DNA from 3 places in the Streptomyces sp. NPDC002573 genome. Region 1 is predicted to be linked to each of the others. Evidence: predicted binding sites of a transcription regulator. Region 1 holds the regulator's gene; each other region holds the start of a gene.
The links. Region 1 encodes HrcA, which represses chaperone genes, less so after heat shock. Its sites were predicted from a motif close to TTNGCACTCNGNNNNNCNGAGTGCNAA; they were not measured.

Region 2: groES (co-chaperone GroES) is a predicted target of HrcA. The motif match lies at 7,906-7,932, and genes of this name have one in related genera.
Region 3: groL (chaperonin GroEL) is a predicted target of HrcA. The motif match lies at 2,627-2,653, and genes of this name have one in related genera.

What each region holds. Positions count from the first base shown of each region.
Region 1 covers NZ_JBIARC010000004.1:52,972-63,089, forward strand. The annotation lists gene ACFYX0_RS05425 (16S rRNA (uracil(1498)-N(3))-methyltransferase) at 1-94, opposite strand, end outside; gene ACFYX0_RS05430 (nitronate monooxygenase) at 91-1,167, opposite strand; gene dnaJ (molecular chaperone DnaJ) at 1,368-2,504, opposite strand; gene hrcA (heat-inducible transcriptional repressor HrcA) at 2,505-3,521, opposite strand; gene ACFYX0_RS05445 (MBL fold metallo-hydrolase) at 3,716-4,450, shown strand; gene ACFYX0_RS05450 (DUF3097 domain-containing protein) at 4,497-5,306, shown strand; gene ACFYX0_RS05455 (Uma2 family endonuclease) at 5,284-5,862, opposite strand; gene hemW (radical SAM family heme chaperone HemW) at 5,963-7,195, opposite strand; gene ACFYX0_RS05465 (SpoIIE family protein phosphatase) at 7,241-9,181, opposite strand; gene ACFYX0_RS05470 (AMP-dependent synthetase/ligase) at 9,427-10,118, opposite strand, start outside.
Region 2 covers NZ_JBIARC010000001.1:240,606-250,723, forward strand. The annotation lists gene ACFYX0_RS01040 (sigma-70 family RNA polymerase sigma factor) at 1-557, opposite strand, end outside; gene ACFYX0_RS01045 (response regulator transcription factor) at 814-1,425, opposite strand; gene ACFYX0_RS01050 (WhiB family transcriptional regulator) at 1,806-2,138, shown strand; gene ACFYX0_RS01055 (LysR family transcriptional regulator) at 2,250-3,146, opposite strand; gene ACFYX0_RS01060 (MOSC domain-containing protein) at 3,227-3,901, shown strand; gene ACFYX0_RS01065 (SDR family NAD(P)-dependent oxidoreductase) at 3,991-4,764, shown strand; gene ACFYX0_RS01070 (ester cyclase) at 4,868-5,575, shown strand; gene groL (chaperonin GroEL) at 5,679-7,304, opposite strand; gene groES (co-chaperone GroES) at 7,452-7,760, opposite strand; gene ACFYX0_RS01085 (polysaccharide deacetylase family protein) at 7,975-8,757, opposite strand; gene ACFYX0_RS01090 (methyltransferase domain-containing protein) at 8,985-10,118, shown strand, end outside.
Region 3 covers NZ_JBIARC010000011.1:128,366-138,483, reverse strand. The annotation lists SAM riboswitch class I at 36-191, shown strand; gene thrC (threonine synthase) at 210-1,490, shown strand; gene ACFYX0_RS13705 (MoaD/ThiS family protein) at 1,487-1,762, shown strand; gene ACFYX0_RS13700 (cold-shock protein) at 2,214-2,417, shown strand; gene groL (chaperonin GroEL) at 2,777-4,399, shown strand; gene ACFYX0_RS13690 (NADH:flavin oxidoreductase) at 4,600-5,727, shown strand; gene ACFYX0_RS13685 (MFS transporter) at 6,073-6,402, shown strand; gene ACFYX0_RS13680 (carboxylesterase/lipase family protein) at 6,486-8,036, shown strand; gene ACFYX0_RS13675 (DedA family protein) at 8,114-8,746, shown strand; gene murQ (N-acetylmuramic acid 6-phosphate etherase) at 8,775-9,710, opposite strand; gene ACFYX0_RS13665 (MurR/RpiR family transcriptional regulator) at 9,758-10,118, opposite strand, start outside.

The DNA.
Region 1 (10,118 bases):
TCACCGAGACCGCGTGCCGCCCCTCGGGGCCGTCGAGCACGAACTCGGGACCGACGGCGTCGAGCCGGTCCACGACGAACACGGGTGCCGTCATCGACCGGCACCGCCCGCGGACAACGCTGTCGCGGCCTCGCGGAGTTCCGCCGCCAGGACCTCCACCAGGCGTCCGGCGGGCAGGTCACGGGCCAGACGGTGGCCCTGGCCGGCGAACAGCGACATACCCTGCGGGTCGTCGGCCTTGGCGGCCGCCTTGCGCAGCGGCGAGGTGAGGTGGTTGATCTCGGGGTAGGCGGCGGGCGCGTACGGCCCGTGCTCCCGCATGAACCGGTTGACCAGGGCACGGGCCGGGCGCCCGGAGAACGCGCGCGTCAGCTCCGTACGGACGAACAGGGGGTCGGTCAGCGCCTGCTTGTGCAGGGGGTGCGCGCCGGACTCGGGGCTGGCGAGGAACGCGGTGCCCAGCTGGGCCGCGTTCGCGCCCGCCGCGAGCACCGCGGCGATCTGGCTGCCGCGCATGAGTCCGCCGGCCGCGACGATCGGGATGCGTACGGCCTCACGGATCTGGGTGACCAGGGTGAGCAGCCCGATGCCGGAGCCGTCGTTCTCGGCGCTGTCGCGGTGGGTGCCCTGGTGGCCGCCGGCCTCGACGCCCTGTGCGATGACCGCGTCGGCGCCCGCCTCCTGTACGGCGAGGGCCTCCTCGGCGGTGGTCGCGCTGACCAGGGTGAAGGTGCCCGCGCGGCGCAGGGACTGAAGGACCGAGGGGGCGGGGACGCCGAAGTGGAAGGAGACCGCGGGCACCGGGTCGTCGAGCAGGATGGCGAGCTTGGCGTCGTAGCCGTCGTCGCGGCCGCTCTCGGGGTCGCCCAGTTCGGCCTTGTACCAGGTGGCCTCGCCGGCGAGCTGTTCGGCGTAGACCTCGACGGCGGCGGGGTCCGCCTGGTCGGGCTGCGGGATGAACACGTTCACGCCGAAGGGACGGGCGGTGAGCCCGCGGAGCTGCTTGATCTCCTGGTACATGCCGTCGGCGGTCTTGTAACCCGCGGCGAGGAACCCGAGGCCGCCCGCCTCGGACACGGCGGCGGCGAGCTGTGGCACGGAGACTCCGCCCGCCATGGGGGCCTGCACGATCGGATGGCGGAGGAGATCGGTCAGCACGGAGGACATGACGGCATGTTGTCACGTCCTTCGAACAAGTCCGAATCCGGGCTTCCGCTGGCATATGCCCCCGGAAAGGTCCGCGGGTCAGGGCAGTGGGGGTGCTCACGGGCGACCGGAACGGGCCGGAGCGGCAGCCGACGGCAGCCCCGGGAAACACAACGGCGCCGGTCCGAGGGGAGCCGGCGCCATTGGGGTGTCGCGGAGGGTCAGCGCCCGTTGAAGGCGTCCTTCAGGCGCGAGAACAGCCCCTGCTGTCCCGGCTGGAACTGGCCCTGCGGCCGCTCCTCGCCGCGCAGCTGCGCCAGCTCCCTCAGCAGGCGCTCCTGCTCGGGGTCCAGCTTCGACGGCGTCTGCACCTCGACATGCACGACCAGGTCACCCCGGCCGCCGCCGCGCAGATGCGTGACGCCTCGGCCGTGCAGCGGGATCGACTGCCCGGACTGCGTGCCGGGGCGGATGTCGACCTCCTCCATGCCGTCCAGCGTCTCGAGCGGCACCTTGGTGCCGAGGGCCGCCGCCGTCATCGGGAGGGTGACCGTGCAGTGCAGGTCGTCGCCGCGGCGCTGGAACATCGGGTGCGGCAGCTCGTGGATCTCGACGTACAGATCACCGGCCGGACCGCCGCCGGGGCCGACCTCGCCCTCGCCGGCGAGCTGGATCCGGGTGCCGTTGTCGACGCCCGCGGGGATCTTGACGGTGAGCGTCCGGCGGGAGCGCACCCGTCCGTCGCCCGCGCACTCCGGGCACGGGTTCGGGACGATCGTGCCGAATCCCTGGCACTGCGGGCAGGGCCGGGAGGTCATGACCTGGCCCAGGAAGGACCGCGTGACCTGCGAGACCTCACCGCGGCCGCGGCACATGTCACAGGTCTGCGCCGAGGTGCCGGGCGCGGCGCCCTCGCCGTTGCAGGTGTTGCAGACGACGGCCGTGTCGACCTGGATGTCCTTCGTGGTGCCGAAGGCCGCCTCGTCGAGCTCGATCTCCAGCCGGATCATGGCGTCCTGGCCGCGGCGGGTGCGCGAGCGCGGTCCGCGCTGCGACGCCGTGCCGAAGAACGCGTCCATGATGTCCGAGAAGTTCCCGAAGCCGCCCGCGCCGAAGCCGCCCGCGCCCGCGCCGCCCGACTGGGACAGGGGGTCGCCACCGAGGTCGTAGACCTGCTTCTTCTGCGGGTCCGAGAGCACCTCGTACGCGGCGTTGATCTCCTTGAACCGCTCCTGCGTCTTGGGATCAGGGTTGACGTCCGGGTGCAGCTCGCGGGCGAGCCGGCGGAACGCCTTCTTGATCTCTTCCTGCGACGCGTCGCGGCGCACGCCGAGTACGGCGTAGTAGTCCGTGGCCACTTACGACTCCGCCAGGATCTGTCCGACGTACCGTGCCACCGCTCGTACCGCTCCCATCGTTCCCGGGTAATCCATGCGGGTCGGTCCGACCACGCCGAGTTTCGCTACTGCCTCGCCGCCCGAACCGTAGCCCACGGAGACGACCGACGTGGAGTTGAGTCCCTCGTGAGCGTTCTCGTGACCGATACGCACCCGCATGGCCGGATCCTTCGCCTCACCCAGGAGCTTGAGGAGCACGACCTGCTCCTCGAGCGCCTCCAGCACGGGGCGGATGGTGAGAGGGAAGTCATGCCCGAAGCGGGTGAGATTGGCGGTGCCGCCGATGATCAGCCGCTCCTCGGTCTCCTCCACGAGGGTCTCCAGAAGGGTGGAGAGCACCGTGGAGACCGTGCCCCGGTCCTCCGGTTCGAAGGCCTCGGGCAGGTCCTGCACGAGCTGCGGGACGTCCGCGAAACGGCGGCCGGTGACATGGCTGTTGAGCCGCGCCCGCAGATCAGCGAGTGACGTTTCTCCAAAGGGCGCGGGGCAGTCGATCATGCGCTGCTCGACCCGGCCGGTGTCGGTGATCAGCACCAGCATCACCCGCGCGGGCGCCATCGCCAGCAGTTCCACGTGCCGCACCGTCGAGCGGGTCAGCGACGGGTACTGCACGACGGCGACCTGCCGGGTGAGCTGCGCGAGCAGCCGTACCGTACGCGCCACGACGTCGTCGAGGTCGACGGCGCCCTCCAGGAAGTTCTGGATCGCGCGGCGCTCGGGCGGGGTCATCGGCTTGACGGCCGCGAGCTTGTCGACGAAGAGGCGGTAGCCCTTGTCCGTGGGGATGCGTCCGGCGCTGGTGTGCGGCTGGGCGATGTAGCCCTCGTCCTCCAGCGCGGCCATGTCGTTGCGGACGGTGGCCGGGGAGACGCCGAGGTTGTGCCGCTCGGTGAGCGCCTTGGAACCGACCGGCTCCTCGGTGCCCACGTAGTCCTGGACGATCGCGCGCAGCACTTCGAGCCTGCGTTCACTCAGCATGCGCACACCTCCAGCGGTCCGTTCCCCTTGGCGCTTCCCTGGCACTCTGCGCGGGTGAGTGCCAGCATCCCCGGGCCAAGTGTACGGCCGTCGGGTACGCCCCCGGCAAGGGCGGGCACCTGTGCCGCGCCGACGTGTACCGACCTGTCCCGCCCTGTCCTGTCCGGCCGGGCGCCTGCGGATAGCGTCACCCCATGACGGTGAGGTGGGAAGAGTCCGGGTGGGAGGCGCTCGGCGCCCGGGCAGGGCGTACGCGGCTGCCGGGATGGGACTGCACGACGGGACTGGTGGTCGGCGAGCGCGGAGCGCTCTTGATCGACGCCGGGTCGAGTCTCCGCGAGGGCGCGCGGCTGCGCACCGAGACACGACGGCTGCTCGCGCCGTTCGGCGGGGACCGGCGTGTGACACATCTCGCCCTGACGCACCCCCACTTCGATCATGTCCTCGGGGCGGCGGCGTTCGCGGGCGTGGAGGTGTTCGGGGCGGTGGGCACGGACGCGGTGTTCCTCCGGGAGCGTGACGTGCTGGTCGCGGACGCGGTACGGCACGGCCTGGACCCGGCCGAGGCGGCCGAGGCCGGGGACGTGCTGGTGCGCCCGCGCCATCAGGTGTCGGGGGAACGGACGCTGGACCTGGGCGGGGTGCAGGTGCTGCTGGCGAACGTGGGCCCGGCCCACACGGCGCACGACCTGGTGGTTCTGGTCCCCGGCGAGCGGGAGGTGGTGTTCTGCGGGGATCTGGTGGAGGAGTCCGGCGAGCCGCAGGCGGGCCCGGACGCGGTCCCCGCGCACTGGCCGGCGGCCCTGGACCGGCTGCTCGGACTGGGCGGCCCGGACGCGGTGTACGTGCCGGGGCACGGTGCCGTGGTGGACGCGGCGTTCGTCCGGGCGCAGCGCGACGAGCTGGCGTCCCGTTTCGGCGTGTCGTGAGGCCTTCCCCATCCGTGACGACCGGGCTTCTCCTATCGTCATCCGAATGCGCCAGTACTCGCCGGACCTGACCCCGCCGTGGAAGAAGCCCAAGCCCGTGCCGGAGGTCCCGGCGGACCCCGGTCTCGTGGTCGAGGAGCCGCGCACCGGCTTCTGCGGCGCGGTGATCCGCTGCGAGGCGGGCACGGTGACCCTGGAGGACCGCTTCGGCAAGCACCGGGTGTTCCCGCTGGAGCCGCGGGGGTTCCTGCTGGAGGGCCGGGTGGTGACCCTGGTGCGCCCGTCGAGCGCGCCGGTGCGTCCCACCCGTACGGCGTCGGGCTCGGTGGCCGTCCCGGGAGCGCGCGCGAGGGTGGCCCGCGCCGGCCGTATCTATGTGGAGGGCCGCCACGACGCCGAGCTGGTGGAGAAGGTGTGGGGCGACGATCTGCGCATCGAGGGCGTGGTGGTGGAGTACCTGGAGGGCGTGGACGACCTGCCCTCGATCGTGTCGTCCTTCGCGCCGGGTCCCGACGCGCGGCTGGGCGTGCTCGTGGACCACTTGGTGCCGGGTACGAAGGAGTGGCGTATCGCCGAGTCGGTGACCAGCGAGCACGCGCTGGTCGTCGGCCACCCGTACATCGACATCTGGGAGGCGGTGAAGCCCGCGGCCGTGGGGATCGCTCAATGGCCGCGCGTTCCGCACGGACAGGACTGGAAGAAGGGCGTGTGCCGGGCGCTCGGGTGGCCGGAGAACACGGGGGCGGCCTGGCAGGGGATCCTGGCGCGGGTGCGGTCCTACAGGGACCTGGAGCCGGAGTTGCTGGGGCGGGTGGAGGAACTGATCGACTTCGTCACGGATAGCGGTGGGGCTTGACACCGGGAGACGTCCCGAATTCGCCGGTGTCCAGCTCGATTCCCAGGATCGCCAGCGGCAGGCCGGCGCCGAACTTCGTCACGTGCTGCGTTTGGTAGTCGGCTCTCTCGCCCTCGCCATCGGGGTTCGTGAGCAGGACACACTGCGCCATGACCGGATCGACGATGAGATAAGCGGGCACCTTGCCTGCGGCGTAGATCGACCTCTTGACCTCGTAGTCTCGTGCGACGCTGGTTTTGGAGACGACCTCGACGACCATCGTGATCAGTGAGGACGGCAGCAGGCGCCCGGAGCGGGGCATGAGGTCACGCTCCAGGACCACCAAGTCCGGTACGGGCTCGCTGGCTTCGTCGAGGACATCGACATCCTGGGTCTGGAGGCGGGCCCACCGGTTGCGCGGAATCTGGTCCAACACGTCTTCCACAATCATGTTGTGCACCAGGTCGGGACTGGCCATCATCACGATTTCCCCCCGAAGAAGCTCGACCCTGACGCCCTCGGGAGGCTCAAGCTCCTCGAAGTACCTGGTCATCCCGCGCTCGTCCACAGCGGTCATCTCCGTGGCCCTCCACATCCGCCGCGTCCTGTCGGCGGCAGCCTACGAATCAGGTTAGGGACCGACGCGGCGTTCCGCACCGATTCACCCGCCGGAGTGATCAGTCCACCAGGTCCCGCACCACCGCGTCCGCCAGCAGCCGTCCCCGCAGGGTGAGGACCGCTCGGCCCTCCTCGTACGGGCCGTTCTCCAGGAGGCCGTCCGTCAGGGCCCGGCGTGCGGCCGCGAGCCCCTCCTCCCGCAGCAGCGACAGCGGGACGCCCTCCCTCAGGCGCAGTTCCAGCAGGATGCGCTCCACCCGGCGGTCCTCCGCCGACAGGAGCTCCCGTCCGGCCCCCGGGGAGCGGCCCTCGGCGAGCGCCGCCGCGTACGCCCCCGGGTGCTTCACGTTCCACCAGCGCACGCCGCCCACATGGCTGTGCGCGCCGGGGCCCGCGCCCCACCAGTCGGCACCGCGCCAGTACAGCTCGTTGTGCAGACAGCGGCCCGACTCCGAGGTGGCCCAGTTGGAGACCTCGTACCAGTCGTAGCCCGCGGAGCCGAGCACCTCGTCCGCGATCAGATAGCGGTCCGCGTGCACGTCGTCGTCCGTCATCGGTATCTCGCCCCGGCGGATGCGGCGGGCGAGCTGGGTGCCCTCCTCGACGATCAGCGCGTACGCCGAGACATGGTCGGGGCGCGCGCCCAGCGCCGCGTCCAGGGAGGCCCGCCAGTCGTCGTCGCTCTCGCCCGGGGTGCCGTAGATCAGGTCGAGGTTGACGTGCTCGAAGCCCGCCGCCCGCGCCTCGGTCACACAGGCCTCGGGGCGGCCCGGGGTGTGGGTGCGGTCCAGGATCTTCAGTACGTGGGGGCGGGCGCTCTGCATGCCGAAGGAGATGCGGTTGAAGCCGCCCTCCCGGAGGGTCTCGAGATACGCCGGGTCGACCGACTCGGGGTTCGCCTCCGTGGTGACCTCGGCGTCGTCCGCGAGCCCGAACTCCTCGCGGATCGCCCCCAGCATCCGTACCAGGTCCGACGCGTCCAGCAGGGTCGGGGTGCCGCCCCCGACGAAGACCGTGCGGACCTCGCGCGGGTCGTCGCCCAGCACCTTGCGGGACAGCCGGATCTCTTCGATCAACGTCTGTGCGTAGTTGTCGCGGGACGCCAGCACCCCGCCCGTGCCGCGCAGCTCCGTCGCCGTGTACGTGTTGAAGTCGCAGTAGCCGCAGCGCGTGGCGCAGTACGGCACATGGAGATAGAACCCGAGGGGGCGCTCGGCGGCTCCGGCGAGGGCGTGCGCGGGCAGTGCGCCGTCGTGGGGGACGGGCTCGCCGTCGGGGAGTGCGGAAGGCATGTCCTCCATTGTCCAGCACCGACGACGTGACCGTTCTGACGCACGTCACTCGGCGCGCAGCACCAGCAGTGCCAGGTCGTCCTCCGGGGGCTGCCCCCCGAACTCGTGCACCAGGGTCCGGATCCGCTCCGCGATCAGCTCGGCGCTCAGCCCGGCGCAGCCGGCCAGCGCCGCCGCGAGCCCGTCCCCGTCGTCGAACTGGCGGGAGCCGCTGCGCCGCTCGGTCACCCCGTCCGTGACGGACAGCAGCGTGTCGCCGGAGTACAGCTCGAACGTCTCGCACACGTAGGTGACGTCCTCGACGACCCCGAGGAGGGTCTGCGGCTGGGCCACGACCCGTACGTCGCCGTCCGGGCCCAGCAGCAGCGGCAGCGGATGCCCGGCGGAGGCGAGCGTGCAGCGCACCCCGCCGTCGAAGGGGACCAGCTCGCCGTAGAGCAGGGAGAGGAAGCGCGCGTGGGGGCCGCCGTCGGCGACCGGCACGGGGGCGCCCGCCGCCACCAGCGCCCGCGCCGCCGCGTCCGCCGCCTCCGTGGCGTCGTCCAGGAGGAGCTGGTTGAGGCGGTCCAGGACGTCGGGGACCGCGTACCCCTCGCGGGCCAGCAGCCGCAGCCAGGGGCGGGCCAGCCCGATCACGACCGCCGCCTCCGGGCCCTTGCCCTGGACGTCGCCGAGGGCGAAGCACCACCGTCCGCGGCCGGCCGGGAAGAGGTCGTAGAAGTCGCCGCTGGGGCCGCCGCCCTTGTCGCACGGTTCGTACACGAGCGCGCTGCTCACCCCGGGGATCTCGGCGACGGCCCCGGGCAGCAGGCCCCGCTGCAGCACCCTGCTGATGGTGGCCTGGCGCGCGTACTGCCGGGCCGCCCCGATGGCGAGCGCCACCCGGCGGCTGAGGTCCTCGACGAGCCCGGTGACCTCGTCGGGGAAGCGCAGCAGTCCCGTACGGCCGATGACCAGCGTGCCGAGCGGGCGGCCGCCGGCGATCAGCCGGTAGGCGAGCGCCGCCCCGGTTGTGCCGCGCGGGCCGAGCGCCTCCCCCGGCCAGGGCACGGGCACCGCCCGGGAACGCACCGACTCCGGCAGCCGCGGCGGGTCCTTCTCCAGCACCCGGCGCAGCTCCTCGATGCGGTTCTCGCTGCCGTGCCAGACCCGGGCGAGGCGCGGCCCGGTGGCGACCGCCGCCTCGGGCCCGTGCCAGCCGGTCGCCTCGTCCTCCAGCCACACCGCGCACCAGTCGGCGAGCCGCGGCACCAGGAGCTGCCCGGTGAGCGCGGCGACCAGGTCCTCGTCGAGCTGTCCCGCGAGCAGGTCGGAGGCCTCGGCGAGGAAGGAGAGCGCGCCGCGGCCCCGCCAGTCCCGGTCGGGCACACCGCGTCCGGGCTCGGCGTAGGCGGCGGGTTCGGGCCCGAGGATCTCGGCCGTGCCTAGCCCGCCCGCGAGGAAGTCCTCACCGGCGTAGGCCTCGATGCCGTCCTCACCGGCCGCGGCGCCGTCGAGGGGCAGCTGTGCCCAGACGGTCTTGGTGGCGGTGCGGTAGGTGATCCCCCAGGCCGTGGCGAGCGCGCCTACGAGGCGCAGCCCGCGACCGTACTCGGGTATGCCGTAGGTGTGCTCGGCGGCGGCGTCCCGTACCGGGCGCGAGGGGTGGTGGTCGGAGACCTCGACGAGGAGACCGGGGGGTTCGTCCTCCGTCTCGTGGAGACGGCAGACGATGTCGACGTCGGTGCCCGCGTGCACGACCGCGTTGGTGACCAGTTCGCTGACCACGACCAGGGCGTCGTCGGCCAGCCGCTCGGTGAAGGTGTCGGGCTCGGCCGCCTCGGCCCACGCGGAGAGGGCGGCGCGGACGAAACGGCGGGCGGCGCCCGGCGCGAGCGGTCCGCCCGGCAGCGTCGTACGGACCACCGTGTGCAGCGCCGCGCCCTCGTGCACGGGCATGTCCGAGGCGCGGGAGATGGTCTCCCGTTGCGTGGGAATGGTCCCCATGGACGGCTCCCCGAGCGGTTCCGGTGAACTCCGACGAATACGCCTCCGGCGATGCGGACAGAGTGACAGACCGGACCCGCTCATAAGCGCCGAGTTACCGAAGTGGGCCGTCATGGGTGAGAACCGTGCTACGGATGTGCCCGAAGACGGTCGGATTCGAGCAACGGATCTACGTCCTCTGCTCGTGCGGAATATGCCCGCCGGGGCCCCGGACCCGACCGCGGGCCCGGGTCCGGGAGCGGGTCCTACGACTCGCGCGTCCCCGCGTACATCTCGTCGATGAGGTGCTTGTACTCCCGCTCCACCACCGGGCGCTTCAGCTTCAGGCTCGGCGTGATCTCACCGTGCTCCACGTCGAGGTCCCGGGGCAGCAGCCGGAACTTCTTGATGGTCTGCCAGCGCTGGAGCCCGGTGTTGAGTTCCCGGACATAGCCGTCGACCATCTCGACCGTGGCGGGAGCGGCGACGATCTCGGCGTAGGACCTGCCCCCCAGGCCGTTCTCCTTCGCCCAGTCGAGGATCGCGGGCTCGTCGAGGGCGATGAGCGCGGTGCAGAAGTTCCGGTCGGCGCCGTGCACCAGGATGTTGGAGACGTACGGGCACACCGCCTTGAACTGTCCCTCGACCTCGGCGGGCGCGATGTACTTGCCGCCGGAGGTCTTGATGAGGTCCTTCTTGCGGTCGGTGATGCGCAGATATCCGTCGGGCGACAGCTCGCCGATGTCCCCGGTGTGGAACCAGCCGTCCGCCTCCAGCACCTCGGCGGTCTTGTCGGGCAGCCCGTGGTAGCCCTCCATGATGCCGGGGCCGCGCAGCAGGATCTCGCCGTCGTCGGCGATGCGTACCTCGGTGCCGGGCAGCGGCTTGCCGACCGTGCCCGTGCGGTACGCCTCGCCCGGGTTCACGAACGAGGCCGCGGAGGACTCGGTGAGGCCGT
Region 2 (10,118 bases), on a different contig from region 1:
CGCAGCCTGCTCAGCGCCCTGTGTTGCGCCACCCTCACAGCTCCCGGTGACATTCCCAACATCTGACCTGTTTCCTCCGCGGTCAAGCCCACGGCGATCCGCAGCAGGAGCAGCTCGCGCTGGTTCTCGGGGAGGTTGGCCAGGAGTTTCTTGGCCCACTCGGCGTCGCTGCTCAGCAGCGCGCGCTCCTCGGGACCCAGGGAGTCGTCCGGACGCTCCGGCATCTCGTCCGACGGGACCGCCGTCGAGCCCGGATGGCGCATCGCCGCGCGCTGCAGGTCCGCGACCTTGTGCGCGGCGATCGCGAAGACGAACGCCTCGAACGGGCGCCCGGTGTCCTTGTAGCGCGGCAGCGCGAGCAGCACGGCCACACAGACCTCCTGCGCCAGGTCCTCGACGAAGTGCCGCGCGTCGCCCGGCAGTCGCGACAGCCGCGTACGGCAGTAGCGCAGGGCCAGCGGGTGAACGCGGGCGAGCAGGTCATGGGTCGCCTGCTCGTCGCCGTCGACGGCGCGATGGACGAGCGCACCGATCACCGTTGTCTCGTCGTCGCGCATCGGTCCATGGTGCCTTGGCGTCGTCCGATCCGTGGCACCGCGTCCGTAGTTGTGCACCGAAGCGTTATGAGCAGGTGCGCCGGAACCCATCGCCTGCGCCCTCCCCTCCCGCTCGACCGACTCGTCCCCGAGGAACTCCACACCTCAAGGATGCGGCATCCGCGGCGAAACGAGCAGCGGGCACCCGGCGGGCCCTGTCGCGGGCCCCGCCCACCATGCGGTAGGCGGGGATCTGCGTACCCCCGCGGTGGTCCACTTAGCGGACCAGACCCCATCGGAAACCGAGCGCCACGGCGTGCGCACGGTCCGAGGCGCCGAGCTTCTTGAACAGCCGACGGGCATGCGTCTTGACCGTGTCCTCGGAGAGGAACAGCTCACGGCCGATCTCCGCGTTCGAGCGGCCGTGACTCATGCCCTCCAGGACCTGGATCTCACGCGCGGTGAGCGTGGGCGCGGCGCCCATCTCGGCCGAGCGCAGCCGCCGCGGGGCGAGCCGCCAGGTCGGGTCGGCGAGCGCCTGCGTGACGGTCGCGCGCAGTTCCGCGCGCGAGGCGTCCTTGTGCAGATAGCCGCGCGCGCCGGCGGCGACCGCGAGCGCCACCCCGTCCAGGTCCTCCGCGACGGTGAGCATGATGATGCGCGCACCGGGGTCGGCGGACAGCAGCCGCCGCACGGTCTCGACGCCGCCCAGACCGGGCATGCGTACGTCCATCAGAATCAGGTCCGAACGGTCGGCACCCCAGCGGCGGAGGACTTCCTCGCCGTTGGCCGCCGTCGTCACGCGCTCGACACCGGGCACGGTCGCCACCGCACGGCGGAGCGCCTCTCGGGCAAGCGGGGAGTCGTCGCAGACGAGGACGGATGTCATGACCGCCCTCCGCAGCTGATGCGCGTCACCTTGAGCCTCCAGGCTGTTACGAATCGTCACCTGAGCGGTCGACGCCCTCGGACGCCTGCCCGAGCGCTTGTTGTTTCAACCGCCTCCGCACTCTCAACGATGGTCACTCGAAAGAGTTACGGTGCAGCCACTCGTCTTCGGCACTGTACGTGAGGGCACGGACACGGTGCATACATGCGCGGCGGGCCCCTCGAACTTTCATCACAACCCATGCCCCATTTAGCCGCTTTTCTTCCCGTTTGCTGGTGTCTAGGGCTAGATTCGCAATGAGTCATATTTTCATATCCTTAGATCGTCGATGTACGGTCAGGGGCAGGTATCCGCCCAAAACGGCAACAAGGGGACACGCAATGGCAGATTTCTCCCGCCTTCCCGGTCCGAACGCGGATCTGTGGGACTGGCAGCTCCATGCGGCCTGCCGTGGGGTCGACAGCTCGCTCTTCTTCCATCCCGAGGGAGAACGCGGGGCGGCCCGGAGCGCTCGTGAGAACTCGGCCAAAGAGGTCTGCATGAGGTGCCCCGTACGCGCCGAGTGCGCAGCTCATGCACTGGCGGTGCGCGAGCCGTACGGCGTATGGGGCGGACTGACCGAGGACGAGCGCGAAGAGCTCATGGGGCGAGCACGGAACCGGCTGGTACCGGCCTCGACCTCCAGCGGGGGCTCCGCCGCCTCGAACAACTGAAGGAACGTTTTTGTATGACGGGCACGCACGCGCGTGCCCATTTTTGGGGTACGCCGGGTCTCCCGGGGTGCCGCCGGGCCGCATGACAGGCGGCCCCCTTCGCGGATCGGGCTAGCGCACGGCCGCCCGCGCCAGTTCCTCCAGCGTCGCCGCCACCGCCGGGACGTGCGCCAGATCCGGCAGAGTCAGGGCGACGATCTCCCGCCGCACCACGGGTTCCAGCGCCACCGGGCGCACTCCCCTCGGCCGTACCGACTCGATCGCGAGCTGCGGCAACACGGCCACCCCGAGCCCGGCACCCACCAGCCCGACCACCGCCGGATAGTCGTCGGTCGCGAAGTCGATACGGGGCGCGAAACCGGCGCTCTCGCACACCTCCACGAGCTGTCCCCGGCAGCGCGGGCAGCCCGCGATCCACGGTTCCCCGGCCAGTTCACCGATGGCGACCGACTGCGCGTGGGCCAGCCGGTGCCCCTCGGGGACGAGGGCGACCAGCCGGTCGCCGAGCAGGGGGCGCACGAACAGGTCGTCCCACTCCTCGGCACCCGCCGCGCCTTCGTAGCGGAAGGCGAGCGCCACATCGCAGTCGCCCGCGCGCAGCTTCTCGACGGACTCCGGCGGTTCGGCCTCCTCCAGGGAGACCCGGGTGCCCGGGTGCGCGGCGCGCAGGGCGGCCAGCGCGGTGGGGACGAGCGTGGAGCTGCCGCTCGGGAAGGAGACGAGACGGACCCGGCCGGCCCGCAGCCCCGCGATGGCGGCGACCTCCTCCTCGGCGGCGGTCAGCCCGGCGAGGATGCCCGACGCGTGCCGTACCAGCGCCTCGCCGGCCTGGGTCAGGCGTATCGCGCGGCCGGTGCGGATGAGCAGGGGTGTGCCGACGGACGCCTCCAGCGCCTTCATCTGCTGGCTCACGGCGGGCTGGGTGCAGCCCAGCTCGCGCCCCGCCCCCGAGAAGGAACCGGTGGTGGCCACGGCGCGCAGCACGCGGAGATGACGGGCCTCGATCACCCTGTGAGCATAAGCGCATCTTGGGGACAGCGGCACAAATCACGTCGACGCTTTGACCTCCGCTCCCCTACCGTGCGGGCATGAAGCTTGTTTCTGTAAACCTGGGCCGGCCCCGGTCCGTCGACTACACCGACCAGGCCGAGGGGCTCACCGGCATCGACAAGCAGCCCGTGGACGGACCGGTGCGGGTGTCGGCGCCCGGGCCCAAGGGGACCGGCGCGAGCGGGGTCGCCGGGGACGCGGTGTGCGATCTGCGGTTCCACGGCGGCGACGAACAGGCGGTGTACGCGTTCGCCCGCGAGGACCTCGACGCCTGGGAGCAGGAGCTGGGCCGCCGGCTGCCGAACGGCTCCTTCGGCGAGAACCTCACCACCGAGGGGCTCGACGTGTCCGGCGCCCGGATCGGCGAGCGCTGGCGCATCGGACCCGAGGTGGTGCTGGAGGTGACCTCTGGGCGCGTACCGTGCCGCACCTTCCAGGAGCATCTGGGCGAGCGCGGCTGGGTCAGACGGTTCACGCGGCAGGGCGCCCCCGGCGCGTATCTGCGGGTGATCACGCCAGGTGAGATACAGGTCGGCGATCCCGTGGAGATCGTGCACCGGCCCGGCCACGACATCACGGTCGCCCTCCAGTTCCGGGCGTCGACGACGGAACGGCACCTGCTGCCCCGTCTGTTGGCGGCGGCCGATGCGCTGCACTCGGAGAGCACGGCGGCGGCTCGTCGGTATGCGCGCGAGCAGGCCTCCGGGAACTGACGCGAGATGTGCGGACGTTGGCGGTGGAGCCGGTGAAATCCCCGGTCCGGCGGGCGGACTCCGTCAGTCCGGGTCACTATCGTTGGCGCATGACAACGGCTCTGATTACGGGATCGACCGCGGGCATCGGCGCCGCGTTCGCACGGCGCCTCGCCGCCGACGGCCATGACCTCGTCCTCGTGGCACGCGACACCAAGCGGCTGCGCGAGCAGGCGACGGAACTGCACGACCGTCATGGCATCGAGGTGGAGGTACTCACCGCGGACCTGGCCACCGACAAGGGCATCGAGGCGGTGGCCACGCGCGTGTCCGACCTCAGGAACCCGGTAGACCTGCTCGTCAACAACGCGGGCTTCGGGAACAAGGGCCGTTATCTCGAGGTGCCGATGGCCGACGAGCTGCGGATGCTGAAGGTGCACTGCGAGGCCGTGCTGCGGCTGACCAGCGCGGCGGCCGAGGCCATGCGCACCCGCGGGCGCGGCGGCATCGTGAATGTGGCCTCGGTGGCGGCGTTCGTCCCGCGCGGCACCTACGGCGCGTCCAAGGCGTGGGTCGTGCAGTTCACTCAGGGCGCGGCCCGGGACCTGGTCGGGTCGGGCGTACGGCTGATGGCGCTGGCCCCCGGCTTCGTACGCACGGAGTTCCACCAGCGGGCCGGGATGGGCACGGACAACATCCCGGGCTGGATGTGGCTGGACGCCGACAAGCTGGTCGCCTCGGCGCTCGCGGACCTGGCGCGGGGCAAGACGCTGTCGATCCCGGACCCGCGCTACAAGGCGCTGATGGGCCTGGCGAAGGTGACGCCGCGCGCGCTGCTCGGCGGAATCAGCTCCCGGACGGGGCGCAAGTACGGGCCGCAGTGACGGGCGGATGCTCCGTACGGAGATGACGGGCGGAGGTGGCCTCGCCGCTCCGGTGCGAAAATGGCCATGACCGAGCCGGACGCAGCGCGCCGGAGGCGACGTCATGACCTTCGTACAGCTCATCGAGTGCAGGACGGACCGGTTCGAGGAGATGAACCGGCTGATCGACGCATGGGTCGAACAGACCCGGGGGAAACGCACGGCCACGCACGACCTGGTCGGCAGAGACCGGTCCGACGGGTCGCACTTCGTCGAACTCGTGGAGTTCCCCTCATACGAGGAGGCGATGCGGAACTCGAACCTGCCCGAGACCGGCAGGATCTACCAGGAGATGGTCGCCCTGTGCGACGAGATGCCCGTCTTCATGGATCTCGACGTGGTGCGCGACGAGCAGTTGTGGACCGACGCCGTGCGGCGCTTCTTCGACACGCTCTCCACGGCGGGTGAACTGCCGCCGCTCAACGACCTGATCACGGAGGACTGCCACAGTCACGACCCCGTCAACCGGCAGGACACCATCGGACTGGACGCGATCCGGCGCGAGTGCCGGATGTGGCGGGACGCCTTCGACTTCACCTTCACCACCGAGGACCTGATCGCGCAGGGCGAGCGGGTCTGCGCACGGTGGACCTGGAACGCCACGCACAAGGGCGAGTTCCTCGGGATCACGCCCACCGGACGGCGGGTCACCATGACCGGGATGACTCTGTTCCGGTTCGGGCCGGACGCGAAGATCGCCGACATCTGGTGGCAGTACGACCAGCTGGGGCTGATGGACCAGCTCGGCGCGCTCGACGCGCTGGAGGACTGAGGGCTCCGGCCTCGCCCCTCGGGGGACCGGCGGCGGAACGCGCCGAGGCCCGGCGCCCCGTTCCCAGGGCGCCGGGCCTCGGCCGGCTCAGAAGGATCAGCCGTCAGTGGGAGTGACCGTGACCGTGACCGGCGGCGGCCGGCTCCTCCTCTTCCTTCTTCTCGACGACCAGGGTCTCGGTCGTGAGCAGCAGGGAGGCGATGGAGGCGGCGTTCTCCAGAGCGGAGCGGGTGACCTTGACCGGGTCGATGACGCCGGCCTTGATCAGGTCGCCGTACTCACCGGTGGCGGCGTTGTAGCCCTGGCCCTTCTCCAGCTCGGCGACCTTGGAGGCGATGACGTAGCCCTCGAGGCCCGCGTTCTCGGCGATCCAGCGCAGCGGCTCGACGACCGCGCGGCGGACGATGGTCACACCGGTGGCCTCGTCGCCCTGCTTGCCGAGGCCGCCCTCGAGCACCTTGGAGGCGTGCACCAGCGCGGAGCCACCACCGGAGACGATGCCCTCCTCGACCGCGGCGCGGGTCGCGGAGATGGCGTCCTCCAGACGGTGCTTCTTCTCCTTCAGCTCCACCTCGGTGGCGGCGCCGACCTTGATCACGCACACGCCGCCGGCCAGCTTCGCGAGGCGCTCCTGGAGCTTCTCGCGGTCCCAGTCGGAGTCCGTGGTCTCGATCTCGGCCTTGATCTGGGCGACGCGGCCCACGACGTCCTCGGACTTGCCGCCGCCGTCGACGACGGTGGTGTCGTCCTTGGTGACCGTCACGCGGCGGGCGGAGCCCAGCACGTCCAGGCCGACCTGGTCGAGCTTGAGGCCGACCTCCTCGGCGATGACAGTGGCGCCGGTGAGGATCGCCATGTCCTGCAGCATCGCCTTGCGGCGGTCGCCGAAGCCGGGGGCCTTGACGGCGACGGCGTTGAAGGTGCCGCGGATCTTGTTCACGACGAGGGTGGACAGGGCCTCGCCCTCGACGTCCTCGGCGATGATCAGCAGCGGCTTGGAGGCGCCGGCCTGGATGATCTTCTCCAGCAGCGGCAGCAGGTCCGCGATGGCGGCGATCTTGCCCTGGGTGATGAGGATGTAGGGGTCGTCGAGGACGGCCTCCATGCGCTCCTGGTCCGTCACGAAGTACGGCGACAGGTAGCCCTTGTCGAAGGCCATGCCCTCGGTGAAGTCCAGCTCCAGACCGAAGGTGTTGGACTCCTCGACGGTGATGACACCGTCCTTGCCGACCTTGTCCATCGCCTCGGCGATGAGCTCGCCGACCTGCTGGTCCTGGGCGGACAGCGCGGCGACGGCGGCGATGTCGGACTTCTCCTCGATCGGACGCGCGGTGGCCAGCAGGTCCTCGGAGACCGCGGCGACGGCGGCGTCGATGCCCTTCTTCAGGGCGGCCGGGGAAGCACCCGCGGCGACGTTCTTCAGGCCCTCGCGCACCAGCGCCTGGGCGAGCACGGTGGCGGTGGTGGTGCCGTCACCCGCGATGTCGTTGGTCTTGGTCGCCACCTCCTTCACCAGCTGGGCGCCGAGGTTCTCGTACGGGTCCTCGACCTCGACCTCACGGGCGATGGTGACACCGTCGTTGGTGATGGTCGGAGCGCCGAACTTCTTGTCGATGACGACGTTGCGGCCCTTGGGGCCGATCGTCACCTTGACCGTGTCGGCAAGCTTGTTGACGCCGCGCTCGAGGGCGCGACGGGCGTCCTCGTCGAACTTCAGGATCTTCGCCATGGAGCGTTTCAGTCCTCTCGTTGCGATCCCCGGCCGCTCCCGGGGAGCAGCCGCCATCGCGGTGAAAAACGAACAGCGCCCCCGACACCCGGCTGATCAACGGTCGCGGGGCCAGGGGCGCAGCTCAAAGCAGTCTGCTTCGGTGAATTACTTCTCGATGATCGCGAGCACGTCGCGAGCCGAGAGAACGAGGTACTCCTCGTTGTTGTACTTCACCTCGGTGCCGCCGTACTTGCTGTAGAGCACCACGTCGCCGACCTTGACGTCGAGCTCGACGCGCTTGCCGTCCTCGATGCGGCCCGGGCCCACGGCGAGGACGACGCCCTCCTGGGGCTTCTCCTTCGCGGTGTCCGGGATGACCAGGCCAGAGGCCGTGGTCTGCTCGGCGTCCAGCGGCTGGACCACGATGCGGTCCTCGAGCGGCTTGATGGCAACCTTGGAGCTGGTGGTCGTCACGATCCGACCTCCCCCTTCGGAGATCTCACGGGGTTAACTGTCTGAGGTGGCGACCAGGTGGATCCGTCGTCGCGGGTGCCGGACCTGCCCGTCGCGTATTGGCACTCTCCAGTGGGGAGTGCCAGGGCCGAGACTATGACCGCGATTAGCACTCGGTCAAGCGGAGTGCCAATTGCCGGTGGCGCGGCGTGTGACCAGAGTGTCCGGGCCCGGCCTACAGGTAGTCCTCCAGGCGCCCGACCGTGAACCCCCTTGCCTGGATACGGCGCAGAAGCCGGGCCGTCTCGACGGTCAGCGAGGCGAGGGGGCGACCCGGCTCATGGGCGAGGACGATGTCCCCCGAGTGGGGAGTCACACCCCGGCCACGGCGGCCGGCCCCCAGGCCCCGGACGGGGCGCCAAAGGATCAGCGCCTTGACGCCGCAGTCCGCCGCGGCCTCCAGCGTCGTACGGTCGTATCTGCCCTGCGGCGGCCGCAACAGCCGGGTCGGCGCGCCCAGCCGCGCCTTCAGCCGGTCGCGCTGGCCGCAGATCTCCGCGCGCTGCTCGTCGTACGGGCGGCCGCGCAACGCGACGTCGTGCAGGGCCTGGTTCTGGACGACCGCGCCGGCGGCCCGCAGCCGCGAGACGCGCGCGTAGCCCGGCCTCATGCTGCTGTCGGTGAGGAACACGCTGACCGGCAGCCGCAGTTCGCGGATCATGTCGATGAACCGGGGGTCGTTCTCGACGCCCTCGTCGTAGGTCAGGAAGACGACCTTGTCATGGGTGGGGACACGGTCGAGCACCGGCGGCAGGTGCTCGTCCGCCCGGCCCGCGGGGCGGTCGGGCCGGGGCGCGGGCGCGAGCGGCGCGGGCAGGCCCCAGCGCCGGTAGGCCCGGCCGTGGTGGCTGTGCATGGGGTGGACCCGCTGGGCAGCCTTCAGGCCCAGCCGTTCGATGGGGTCGACGGACTGGGCGCAGCCGGACAGCAGCGCGGCGGCGAGCGCTCCGGCGAGCATCGCCCGCACCGGGCGCCGCCCCCTCACGGGTGGCCCTCCGGACGTGCCGTCACGCACCCCTCGCCCGTGGCCTTCTTCGGGAGTCTTCTCATGTCACCGTTCGCACGCTTTTGTTCATTTTGTCGTACGAGCCGCATGGTGTCGGATCCTCGCAGCCGACACGGGCCGCGGCGGGCCGACACCGCGGCCGGACGCACGCCATCCACCGACTGGCCGACAATGGCCCCGTGAACGACCTCTCCCTCGACTCCCTCCTCGGCCCCGAGGGCCGCGCCCTCCTCGACGAGGTGCGCGGCACCGCCCCGGCCGAGGAGCTGGCCGTCGCCACCCGGCTGCGCCGCGAGCACCCCGCCGAACTGGTGTCGGCGGCCCTCACCCAGGCGCGGCTGCGCGAGCGGGCGGCGGCGAAGTTCGGGGCCGAGGACGCACAGCGGATGTTCTTCACCCCGAACGGCGTCGAGCAGTCGACCAGGACGACGGTCGCCGCCCATCGGGCGCAGCGGCTGCGGGCGATGGGTGTGACCTCCGTCGCCGACCTGTGCTGCGGCATCGGCGGCGACGCGATCGCGCTCGCCCGGGCCGGCGTCCGGGTGCTGGCCGTGGACCGCGACCCGCTGACCGCGGCGGTGGCGCGGGCGAACGCCGAGGCGCTCGGTCTGTCCGCGCTGATCGAGGTGCGCGAGGCCGATGTCACGCGGGTGGACGTGGCGTCGTACGACGCCGTCTTCGTGGATCCGGCCCGGCGCGGCGGGCGCGGCCGCATCTTCGACCCGGAGGCGTACTCACCCCCGCTGTCCTGGGCCGTGGCCGCGGCCCTGAAGGCGCCGCGCGCCGCGCTGAAGGTCGCGCCCGGCATCCCGCACGAGGCGGTGCCCGCGGAGGCGGAGGCCGAGTGGATCTCGGACGGCGGGGACGTGAAGGAGGCGGTGCTGTGGTTCGGCACCGAACCCGGTCTCGTCCGCGCCACCCTGCTGCCCGGCCCCCGCGAGCTGCGCGGCCGCGGCCTCCCCGATCCGCCGGTGCGCCCGCTCGGCCGCTATCTCTACGAGCCCGACGGCGCCGTGATCCGCGCCCATCTGGTGGCGGAGGCGGCCGAGGAACTGGACGGCGGGCTGATCGACGAGACGATCGCGTACGTGACCGCGGACGCGCGGCACGACTCCCCCTACGCCACCGCCTACGAGATCACCGACCACCTCCCCTTCAACGTGAAGAAGCTGAAGGCCCTGTTGCGGGAGCGGGAGGTCGGGGTGCTGACCGTGAAGAAGCGCGGCTCGGCAGTGGAGCCGGAGGAACTGCGCCGCAAGGTCCTGCCCAAGCCGCACGGCCCCCACGCGGTGACCGTGTTCCTGACCCGGGTG
Region 3 (10,118 bases), on a different contig from region 1:
TCGCCGCTGCTCATAGCAGTGAAAAAACCGCATACAGCTCATCCAGAGGGGCAGAGGGACACGGCCCGATGAAGCCCCGGCAACCCTCCAGCCGGTTCTCGTAGATCCATGTGATCGTTTCCGCGAGGCTCCCGGCTAGGGAAGGTGCCAAATCCGTCTCACGGCGAGATGCGTCGTGAGGAAGATGAGGAGAAAGGGCCTCGCCTGCCATGGCTGTGCAGTCAGTTGTAAGCAGCACCGACTCCGTGAATCTCGGACCCGCCGCCGCCCTGTCCTGCCGCGAGTGCGGCCATCGGGTGTCCCTCGGCCCGGTCTTCGCCTGCGAGGAGTGTTTCGGCCCGCTGGAGATCGCCTACGACTTCTCGGGCTACGACACCGAGGAGCTGCGCAAGCGCATCGAGGCGGGACCCGCGAACATCTGGCGCTATGCGCCGCTGCTGCCGGTTCCGGCGGACGTCGCCGACAAGCCGAACCTCAACCCCGGCTGGACCAAGCTGGTCAAGGCCGACAACCTGGCGCGCGAGCTGGGCGTGACCGGCGGTCTGTATGTGAAGGACGACTCCGGCAACCCGACGCACTCCTTCAAGGACCGCGTGGTCGCCCAGGCGCTGGAGGCGGCGCGCGTCTTCGGCTTCACCACCCTCTCCTGCTCCTCCACCGGCAACCTGGCGGGCGCGGTGGGTGCCGCGGCGGCCCGGGCAGGCTTCCGTTCCTGCGTCTTCATCCCGCACGACCTGGAGCAGGGCAAGATCGTCATGGCCGCGGTCTACGGCGGCGAGCTGATCGGCATCGAGGGCAACTACGACGATGTGAACCGCTTCTGCTCGGAGCTGATCGGCGACCCGGTCGGCGAGGGCTGGGGCTTCGTCAACGTCAACCTGCGGCCGTACTACGCGGAGGGGTCCAAGACCCTGGCGTACGAGATCGCCGAGCAGCTCGGCTGGCGGCTGCCGGACCAGATCGTGGTCCCGATCGCCTCCGGCTCCCAGCTCACGAAGATCGACAAGGGACTCCAGGAGCTGATCAGGCTCGGGCTGGTCGAGGACCGCCCGTACAAGATCTTCGGCGCCCAGGCCGAGGGCTGCTCCCCGGTGTCGACCGCGTTCAAGGCGGGCCACGACGTCGTACGGCCGCAGAAGCCGGACACGATCGCCAAGTCGCTGGCGATCGGCAACCCGGCGGACGGTCCCTATGTCCTCGACATCGCGCGCCGCACCGGCGGGGCCGTGGAGGACGTGACGGACGCGCAGATTGTGGACGCCATCAAGCTGCTCGCCCGCACCGAGGGCATCTTCGCGGAGACGGCGGGCGGTGTGACGGTGGGCGTGACCCGCAAGCTGATCGAGAGCGGTGTGCTCGATCCGACGAAGACGACCGTCGTGCTCAACACCGGCGACGGTCTCAAGACCCTGGACGCGGTGGCGGGCACGGGCCTCACCGCGACGATCCGTCCGAACCTGGACTCCTTCCGAGAGGCTGGCCTCGCATGAGCGTGACCGTTCGCATCCCCACCATCCTGCGCACCTACACCGGAGGCCTCGCCGAGGTCGCAGCCGAGGGCGCGACCCTCGCCGAGGTCATCGCCGACCTGGAGAAGAAGCACACCGGTATCGCCGCCCGCGTCCTCGACGACCAGGGCAAGCTGCGCCGCTTCGTCAACGTGTACGTCAACGACGACGACGTCCGCTTCGAGCAGGGCCTGGAGACGGCCACCCCGGACGGCGTCGGCGTCTCCATCATCCCGGCTGTCGCGGGCGGCTGACGGCCGTTCATCCCCGCGCGACCATTACCCTCGGTAAGGTCGAGCACCGAGAGTTCACTGGATTGCCCTCTCCGTGAGACAAGCGGAGGGGGCAATTCTGCATGGTTGAGCACGGTACAGTTGGGGAACTCGCTCCCCGTTTTCCGGTCGGGCAACCGGTGTCCCTGCCGCCCGTCCGACAAGAAGCAGCCAAAGTGGGCAGGGGTTTTGCGCCATCCATTCCTTTTGTCGGGCCCGACTTGCCCTGAATTCGGGTGAATTCTCGGTACATTCCCGACCGGTCGTGCCCGGAATTCTCGTCCGATTGACCTGTTGCACACGGCAGTTGGACAGATACATTCAGCCGCGGTCGACGCGTTCCGGCGCACGCCCCCAACCGTTGGGGGGTGAGGTCTGACCCGGATCCGCGAAGTGTGGATCTGTGCAAGGGCCAGTAATAGGGGAGTTAGGCATGGCTCAGGGCACCGTCAAGTGGTTCAACGCGGAGAAGGGGTACGGCTTCATCGCGGTCGACGGTGGTGCGGATGTATTCGTCCACTACAGCGCGATCCAGATGGACGGTTACCGCACCCTGGAAGAGGGTCAGCGGGTCGAGTTCGAGATCTCGCAGGGTCAGAAGGGGCCGCAGGCGGACATGGTCCGTCTGGCCGGCTGAGTTGCGCGCCGACGACTGAATTGTTCGACGTGTCGAGGGGCTCGTATCCCGTACGGGGTGCGAGCCCCTCGGTCTGTCCGGAATCCGGTGGGTCCCGGCGCGCGGCGGGGGCGCACGGCAGTCGCGGCGAGGCCCTCTGCGCGCCCTCCGACGAGCCCACCTCGCGGGCGCGTCTTGCACTCGGAGGGGGCGAGTGCTAATCATTGGCGTTAGCACTCTGAAGGTGAGAGTGACAAAGAAGGACCGGGTCGGTGAGGCCGCGGACCGGGTGGGGCAAGGAACCACCGGCCGGGGCCGTCCGTCGCGGGCGCGGGCGCGGTCCGAAGTAATCACCCCCAGTCCTGGAGGGACCACTTCACATGGCCAAGATCATCGCGTTCGACGAGGAGGCGCGGCGCGGCCTCGAGCGCGGCATGAACCAGCTCGCGGACGCCGTGAAGGTGACGCTCGGCCCCAAGGGTCGCAACGTCGTCCTCGAGAAGAAGTGGGGCGCCCCCACGATCACCAACGACGGTGTCTCCATCGCCAAGGAGATCGAGCTCGAGGACCCGTACGAGAAGATCGGCGCCGAGCTGGTCAAGGAAGTCGCCAAGAAGACGGACGACGTCGCCGGTGACGGTACGACCACCGCGACCGTGCTCGCCCAGGCGCTGGTCCGCGAGGGCCTGCGCAACGTGGCGGCCGGTGCCAACCCCATGGCTCTGAAGCGCGGTATCGAGAAGGCCGTCGAGGCCGTCTCCGCCGCCCTGCTGGAGCAGGCCAAGGACGTCGAGACCAAGGAGCAGATCGCCTCCACGGCCTCCATCTCCGCCGCCGACACCCAGATCGGCGAGCTCATCGCCGAGGCCATGGACAAGGTCGGCAAGGAAGGCGTCATCACCGTCGAGGAGTCGCAGACCTTCGGTCTGGAGCTCGAGCTCACCGAGGGCATGCGCTTCGACAAGGGCTACATCTCGGCGTACTTCGCCACCGACATGGAGCGTATGGAGGCGTCCCTCGACGACCCGTACATCCTGATCGCCAACTCCAAGATCGGCTCCGTCAAGGACCTGCTCCCGCTCCTGGAGAAGGTCATGCAGTCGGGCAAGCCGCTGCTGATCATCGCCGAGGACGTCGAGGGCGAGGCCCTGTCGACCCTGGTCGTCAACAAGATCCGCGGCACCTTCAAGTCCGTCGCCGTCAAGGCCCCGGGCTTCGGCGACCGCCGCAAGGCCATGCTCGGCGACATCGCCATCCTCACGGGCGGCGAGGTCATCTCCGAGGAGGTCGGCCTCAAGCTGGAGAACGCGACCCTGGACCTCCTGGGCCGCGCCCGCAAGGTCGTCATCACCAAGGACGAGACCACGATCGTCGACGGCGCCGGCTCCCCGGAGCAGGTGCAGGGCCGCGTGAACCAGATCCGCGCCGAGATCGAGAACAGCGACTCCGACTACGACCGCGAGAAGCTGCAGGAGCGCCTGGCGAAGCTGGCCGGCGGCGTGGCCGTCATCAAGGCCGGTGCCGCCACCGAGGTCGAGCTCAAGGAGCGCAAGCACCGCATCGAGGACGCCGTTCGCAACGCGAAGGCGGCCGTCGAGGAGGGCATCGTCGCCGGTGGTGGCGTGGCCCTGCTCCAGGCCTCCCAGGTCTTCGAGAAGCTGGAGCTCGAGGGCGACGAGGCCACCGGTGCCGCCGCCGTCAAGCTGGCGCTCGAGGCCCCGCTGAAGCAGATCGCCGTCAACGCCGGCCTCGAGGGCGGCGTCGTGGTGGAGAAGGTGCGCAACCTGACCCCGGGTCACGGCCTGAACGCCGCGACCGGCGAGTACGTCGACCTGGTCAAGGAAGGCATCATCGACCCGGCGAAGGTGACCCGTTCCGCGCTGCAGAACGCCGCCTCCATCGCCGCGCTGTTCCTCACCACCGAGGCCGTCATCGCCGACAAGCCGGAGAAGGCCGCCGCGCCCGCCGGTGGCGGCATGCCGGGCGGTGACATGGACTTCTGATCGACCTGGTCGATCACCGTCCTGACCGAGGGCGGCACCCCCTGTTCGACAGGGGGTGCCGCCCTCGGGCGTGTCCGGGGTCACGCCGTGGTGGGCCGGGGACGCGGAATGCGAGGTACCGCTCGGCGGTTGTTTTATGGGATGCAACAATGCGTGTGCACATACCAACCGGTTAGCAGCGTCACCCACGAGGAGCCCACGTGACCGTCGCCCCCTCTCCCGCCTCCCGCGCGGCCCAGATCCTGTCCCGGCCGATCACCCTCAACGGCCTCACGGTCCCGAACCGGATCGCGATGGCCCCGATGACCCGCATGTTCTCCACGGACGGCGTCCCCGGGGAGGACGTCTCGGCGTACTACGCCCGCCGTGCGGCCGCCGGTGTCGGTCTGATCGTCACCGAGGGCACCTACGTGGGCCACGCGTCGGCGGGTCAGAGCAGCCGGGTGCCGCGCTTCCACGGCGAGGAGCAGCTGGCGGGCTGGGCGAAGGTCGCCGAGGCGGTGCATGCGGCGGGCGGCACGATCGTCCCGCAGCTGTGGCACGTCGGCATGGTCCGCGAGGAGGGCCGGCCGCCGTTCGCCGACGCCCCCGCCGTCGGCCCCTCGGGTCTGCGCATCGGCGCCACCGAGGCCACCGGCAAGGCCATGGACCGGGCCGACCTGGACGCCGTGATCGGCGCGTTCGCGCAGGCCGCGGCCGACGCCGAGCGCATCGGCTTCGACGGTGTGGAGATCCACGGCGCCCACGGCTACCTTGTCGACCAGTTCCTGTGGGAGGGCACCAACCGCCGTGCCGACGCCTACGGCGGCGACCCCGTGGCCCGTACGAAGTTCGGTGCGGAGGTCGTGGCCGCCGTACGGGAGGCGGTCTCGCCGGAGTTCCCGGTCATCTTCCGCTACTCGCAGTGGAAGCAGGACGCCTACGACGCCCGGCTCGCGGAGACCCCCGAGGAGCTGGAGGCGATCCTGACCCCGCTGGCCGCGGCCGGTGTCGACGTCTTCCACGCCTCCACCCGCCGCTACTGGCTGCCGGAGTTCGACGGTTCGGACCTCAACCTGGCGGGCTGGACCAAGAAGCTCACGGGCAAGCAGGTCATCACCGTCGGCTCGGTGGGTCTGGACGGCGACTTCATCAACGCCTTCCAGGGCGACGGCGCCCCGGTCAAGGCCATCGACAACCTCCTGGACCGCCTGGAGGCGGAGGAGTTCGACATGGTCGCGGTGGGCCGAGCCCTGCTCCAGGACCCCGAGTGGGCGGCGAAGGTCCTGGCGGGCCGGTTCGACGAACTGGAGTCGTACGACGCGGCGGCGGTGCAGACCCTGTACTGATCCGCGCCCGGCCGGTACCGCTCCCGTCGGGCGCGGTACCGGCCGCAGCGGCCCGCCACCGGAGGAGGGGCTCTCGCAGAGGATTTCCTTTGCTTAAGTCAATCAATCGACTTAAGATTGACTGAGTCAATCACGCTTGCGCTCCGACGAAGGCACCCTTCATGTCCGACGCACCCGCCCGGCCCGCCGAGGCCGGGCCGTCCGCGGCGCCGAGATCGAACGTCCTGGTCGCGGTGCCCGCCTTCGGCGGCATCGTGGTCTCGCTGATGCAGATCCTGGTGATCCCGATCGTCCCCGAGCTGCCGAAGCTCCTGGGCGCCTCCTCCTCGGACAGCCACCCCGGTGATGGGCCGCCTCGGAGACATGTACGGCAAGCGCCGCATGCTGCTGACCGGGCTCGCGATGCTGGTCGCCGGCTCGGTCACCGTCGCCCTCAGCGACGCCCTCACCCCGGTGATCGTGGGACGCGCCCTCCAGGGCCTCGCCTCCGGTGTCATCCCGCTCGGCATCAGCATCATGCGCGACGAACTGCCCGCCGAACGGCTGGGTTCGGCGACCGCGATGATGAGCGCCTCGCTCGGTGTCGGCGGCGCCCTCGGCCTGCCCGCCGCCGCGGTCATCGCCGAGAACTTCCCCGGCGTCCGCCGGGTGCGCGGCGGAGTGGTCCCGTGGTGACGGGATCACCCGCCGCGCGCCGTTCGTTACGGGAACGGGCACACCGTGCGCCGTTTCTCGCGATCGAGCAGTGGAGGTCATCGATGACGTCATCCGGGTCCCTCGCTCCGGGCGCCGACACGTCCGCTCCCGTGGTGCGCACCGCCGCCGGTGCCGTCCGCGGACGCCGGGAGGACGGACTCGCGGTCTTCCGCGGTATCCCGTTCGCCGAGCCACCGGTGGGCGAGGGGCGCTTCGCGGCGCCGCGGCCGGTGCGCGCCTGGGACGGCACCCGCGAGGCGTACAGGTTCGGCCCGCCGCCCCCGCAGGAGGCCGGGATCCAGGGCCGTGCCCGCCCGGTCGACGCCGCGCTCGGCGACGACTGGCTGACCGTCAACGTCTGGACACCGGACCTCGATCCGGCCGCCCGCCGACCGGTCATGGTGTGGATCTACGGCGGCGCCTACAAGGTCGGCCACGCCGGCAGCCCCGGCTACGACGCCCGGCACCTCGCCCGGGACGGCGACCTCGTCGTCGTCACCTTCAACTACCGCGTCGGCGTGGAGGGGTTCGCCCGTATCCACGACGCTCCCGCCAACCGGGGCCTGCTGGACCAGGTCGCGGCCCTGGAGTGGGTGCGGGACAACATCGCGGCGTTCGGCGGCGACCCCGACCAGGTCACCGTCTTCGGCGAGTCGGCCGGCGCCGGCTCGGTCGCCGCGCTGCTGGCCATGCCCCGCGCGGCCGGACTGTTCCGGCGGGCGATCGCCCAGAGCGTGCCGGGCACGTACTTCTCGGACGAGTTGGCGCGGGACATCGCGACCGCTCTCGCCGCGGAGGCGGGGCTGTCCCCGACGGCCGCCGCTCTGGCGGCCGTGGACCCCCGCCGGCTGACCGACGTGGGAGAGGCGCTGGGCGCCAAGATGGCCCAGTACCAGGACCGGTGGGGACAGGCCGCCCCCACCGCGACCCCCTTCTCCCCGGTCGTCGACGGCGAGGTGCTGCCCACCACGCCCTGGCGGGCGCTGGCGTCGGGCGCGGGCCGGGACATCGATCTGGTCACCGGGCACAACCGGGAGGAGTTCCAGCTGTTCCTGGTCCTCGGCGGAATGCTCGGGAAGATCACTGATGAGCAGGTGACGGGGGCCCTGCGGCTGCTCGCGCCGGGCCCGGACGGCGAGCGGGCCTACCGGGACGCGTTCCCGGACACCACGGCCGACGAGATGTACGAGCGGATCCAGTCCGACTGGCTCTTCCGCATGCCCACGCTGCATCTGGCCGAGGCGCAGACGGCGGGCGGCGGGCGGGCGTTCGCGTACGAACTGACCTGGCCGGCCCCGGGCAGCGGGGGAGTGCTGTGCGCCTGCCACGGGCTCGACATCCCGCTGGTGTTCGGCACGTTCACCGCCGACCTCGGCGCCCTGCTGTTCGCGGGCGCGGACCCGACACCGGAGGCCGAGGCGCTCTCGGCCCGCTTCCGTGCGTCCTGGACGGCGTTCGCCCGGACCGGGGACCCGGGCTGGCCGGCCTACGACACCGGGCGACGGCAGGTGCAGATCCTCGACGCACAGCCGACGGTCACGGCGTACCCGGAGGAGCGGTCGCGGCGCATCTGGGAGGGCTACGAGTTCTCCGAACTGCCGCTGCTCGGGTGAGACGGCGCCTTCCCCTCGCGTGACGGACCATGGAAGCCGGTGCCGAACGCCGAAGCCCGACCGCCCGGAGACCGCCGATGACCCAGCCCCCGCTTCCCGGAGTCCTCGCCGACGTCGCGCCGGTCCTGGACCACTGGGGCTATCCGGCCGTCGCCGGGCTGGTGTTCCTGGAGGACTTCGGCGTGCCCGTCCCCGGCGAGACGATCCTGATCGTCGCCGCCGTGTACGCGGGCGCGGGCCGGCTGAACCTGATCCTGGTGGCCGTCATCGCCTTCGTCGCCGCGGTGGCCGGCGACAACGTCGGCTATGCGATCGGCCGCTTCGGCGGCCATCGGATGGTGGAGCGCTACGGCCGCTACGTCCTGCTCACCCCGGCCCGCGTCGCCAAGGCGGAGGCCTTCTTCGCCCGGCACGGCAGCAAGATCGTCGCCGTGGCGCGGTTCGTCGAGGGGCTGCGCCAGGCGAACGGCATCATCGCCGGGCTGGCCGAGATGCCCTGGCGGCGTTTTCTGCTCTTCAACGCGCTCGGCGCCGCCCTGTGGGTCGGGGTGTGGGTCACGTTCGGCGCCCTCGCCGGATCCCATCTGGAGACGCTGTACCCGGCGATCGCTCGCTACGAGTTGTACTTCCTCGTCGCGCTGGCCGTCCTCGTGGTGCTCCTCGTCGCCCGCCATCTGCACCGCCGCCGCAAGGAGCGGGCCGAGGGGTAGTACGAGGGCAGGGGCGGCCGCGCCCCGGTCAGTCCGCCGCCTTCTCCAGTGCCGTACGCAGACGGCCGTCGCTCTCGGCGAGGAGCCGGGCCGCCGTCGGGCCGTCCACCGCGCCGAGGATGGTCAGGATCGCGTTCTTGACCTCGCCGTCCGTGGCCGCGAGAGCCTGTTCGATCTCCTTGTCGTCGGCGCCCGTCGCGAGCGCCACGATGCGCCGGGAGCGGGCGCGCAGCTTGTCGTTGGAGGCGCGCACATCGACCATCAGGTTCCCGTACGTCTTGCCCAGCCGGATCATCGTGATCGTCGAGATCATGTTGAGGACCAGCTTCTGCGCCGTGCCCGCCTTCAGCCGGGTCGAACCGGTCAGCAGTTCGGGGCCGACCACGATCTCGATGCCGTGGTCGGCGGCCGCCGCGAGGGGGCTGTCCGCGTTGCAGGACAGGCCGACCGTGAGCGCGCCGGCCGCCCGGGCGTGCTCCACCGCGCCGAGTGCGTACGGCGTGCGCCCCGAGGCCGAGACGCCGACCACCGTGTCACGGGCCGTCAGCCCCAGTGCGTCGAGGTCCTGGGCCGCCAGCTCCCGGGAGTCCTCCGCACCCTCCACCGAGGTCACCATCGCGCCGGGGCCGCCCGCGATCAGTCCCACCACCTGCGAGGGGTCCGTGTTGAAGGTCGGCGGGCACTCGGAGGCGTCGAGGACGCCGAGCCGCCCGGCCGTGCCCGCACCCGCGTACACCAGCCGCCCGCCCCGGGCCGTCCGCTCGGCGACGGCGTCGATCGCGGCGGCGATCTGCGGCAGCCGCGCGGCGACCGCGGCCGGCACGGTCGCGTCCTCGCCGTTCATGATCCGCGCGATCTCGAAGGTCGGCAGCCGGTCGATCTCGGCCAGCTCGGGACGGAACGCCTCGGTGGTCAGGGACTCCAGCTCTGCTCGCAGATCACGCGGGTGGGACGAGGAGGTCATCGGGCGCGGCTCTTTCCGGTGCGGCACTGCTCTGAGGGGAGGACGGGCTATCTCTTCGTCGCGCCGCGGGGGTGGTGACGGTGTGCCAGGGCCTCGTAGGACGCGGCCAGTGCCGGTGCGGCGGCCTCGTACGTGCGCTGTGCCACGCCGACGAACAGGCAGTCCACCACGAGGAGCTGGCTGGTGCGGGACGACATCGCGGCCGGCCTCAGTTCGCTCTCGCGCGCGGTGGAGGTGGTCAGGACGTGGTCCGCGTACTGCGTGACGGGCGCGTCCGGACGGCCGGTGACCGCGACGGTGGTCGCCCCGCGCTCGAAGGCCACCCGCAGCGGTTCGATGACGTCGCCGGTGGAACCGGAGTGCGTGATCGCGATCGCCACGTCCTTGGCGCGCAGTTGCACGGCGTTG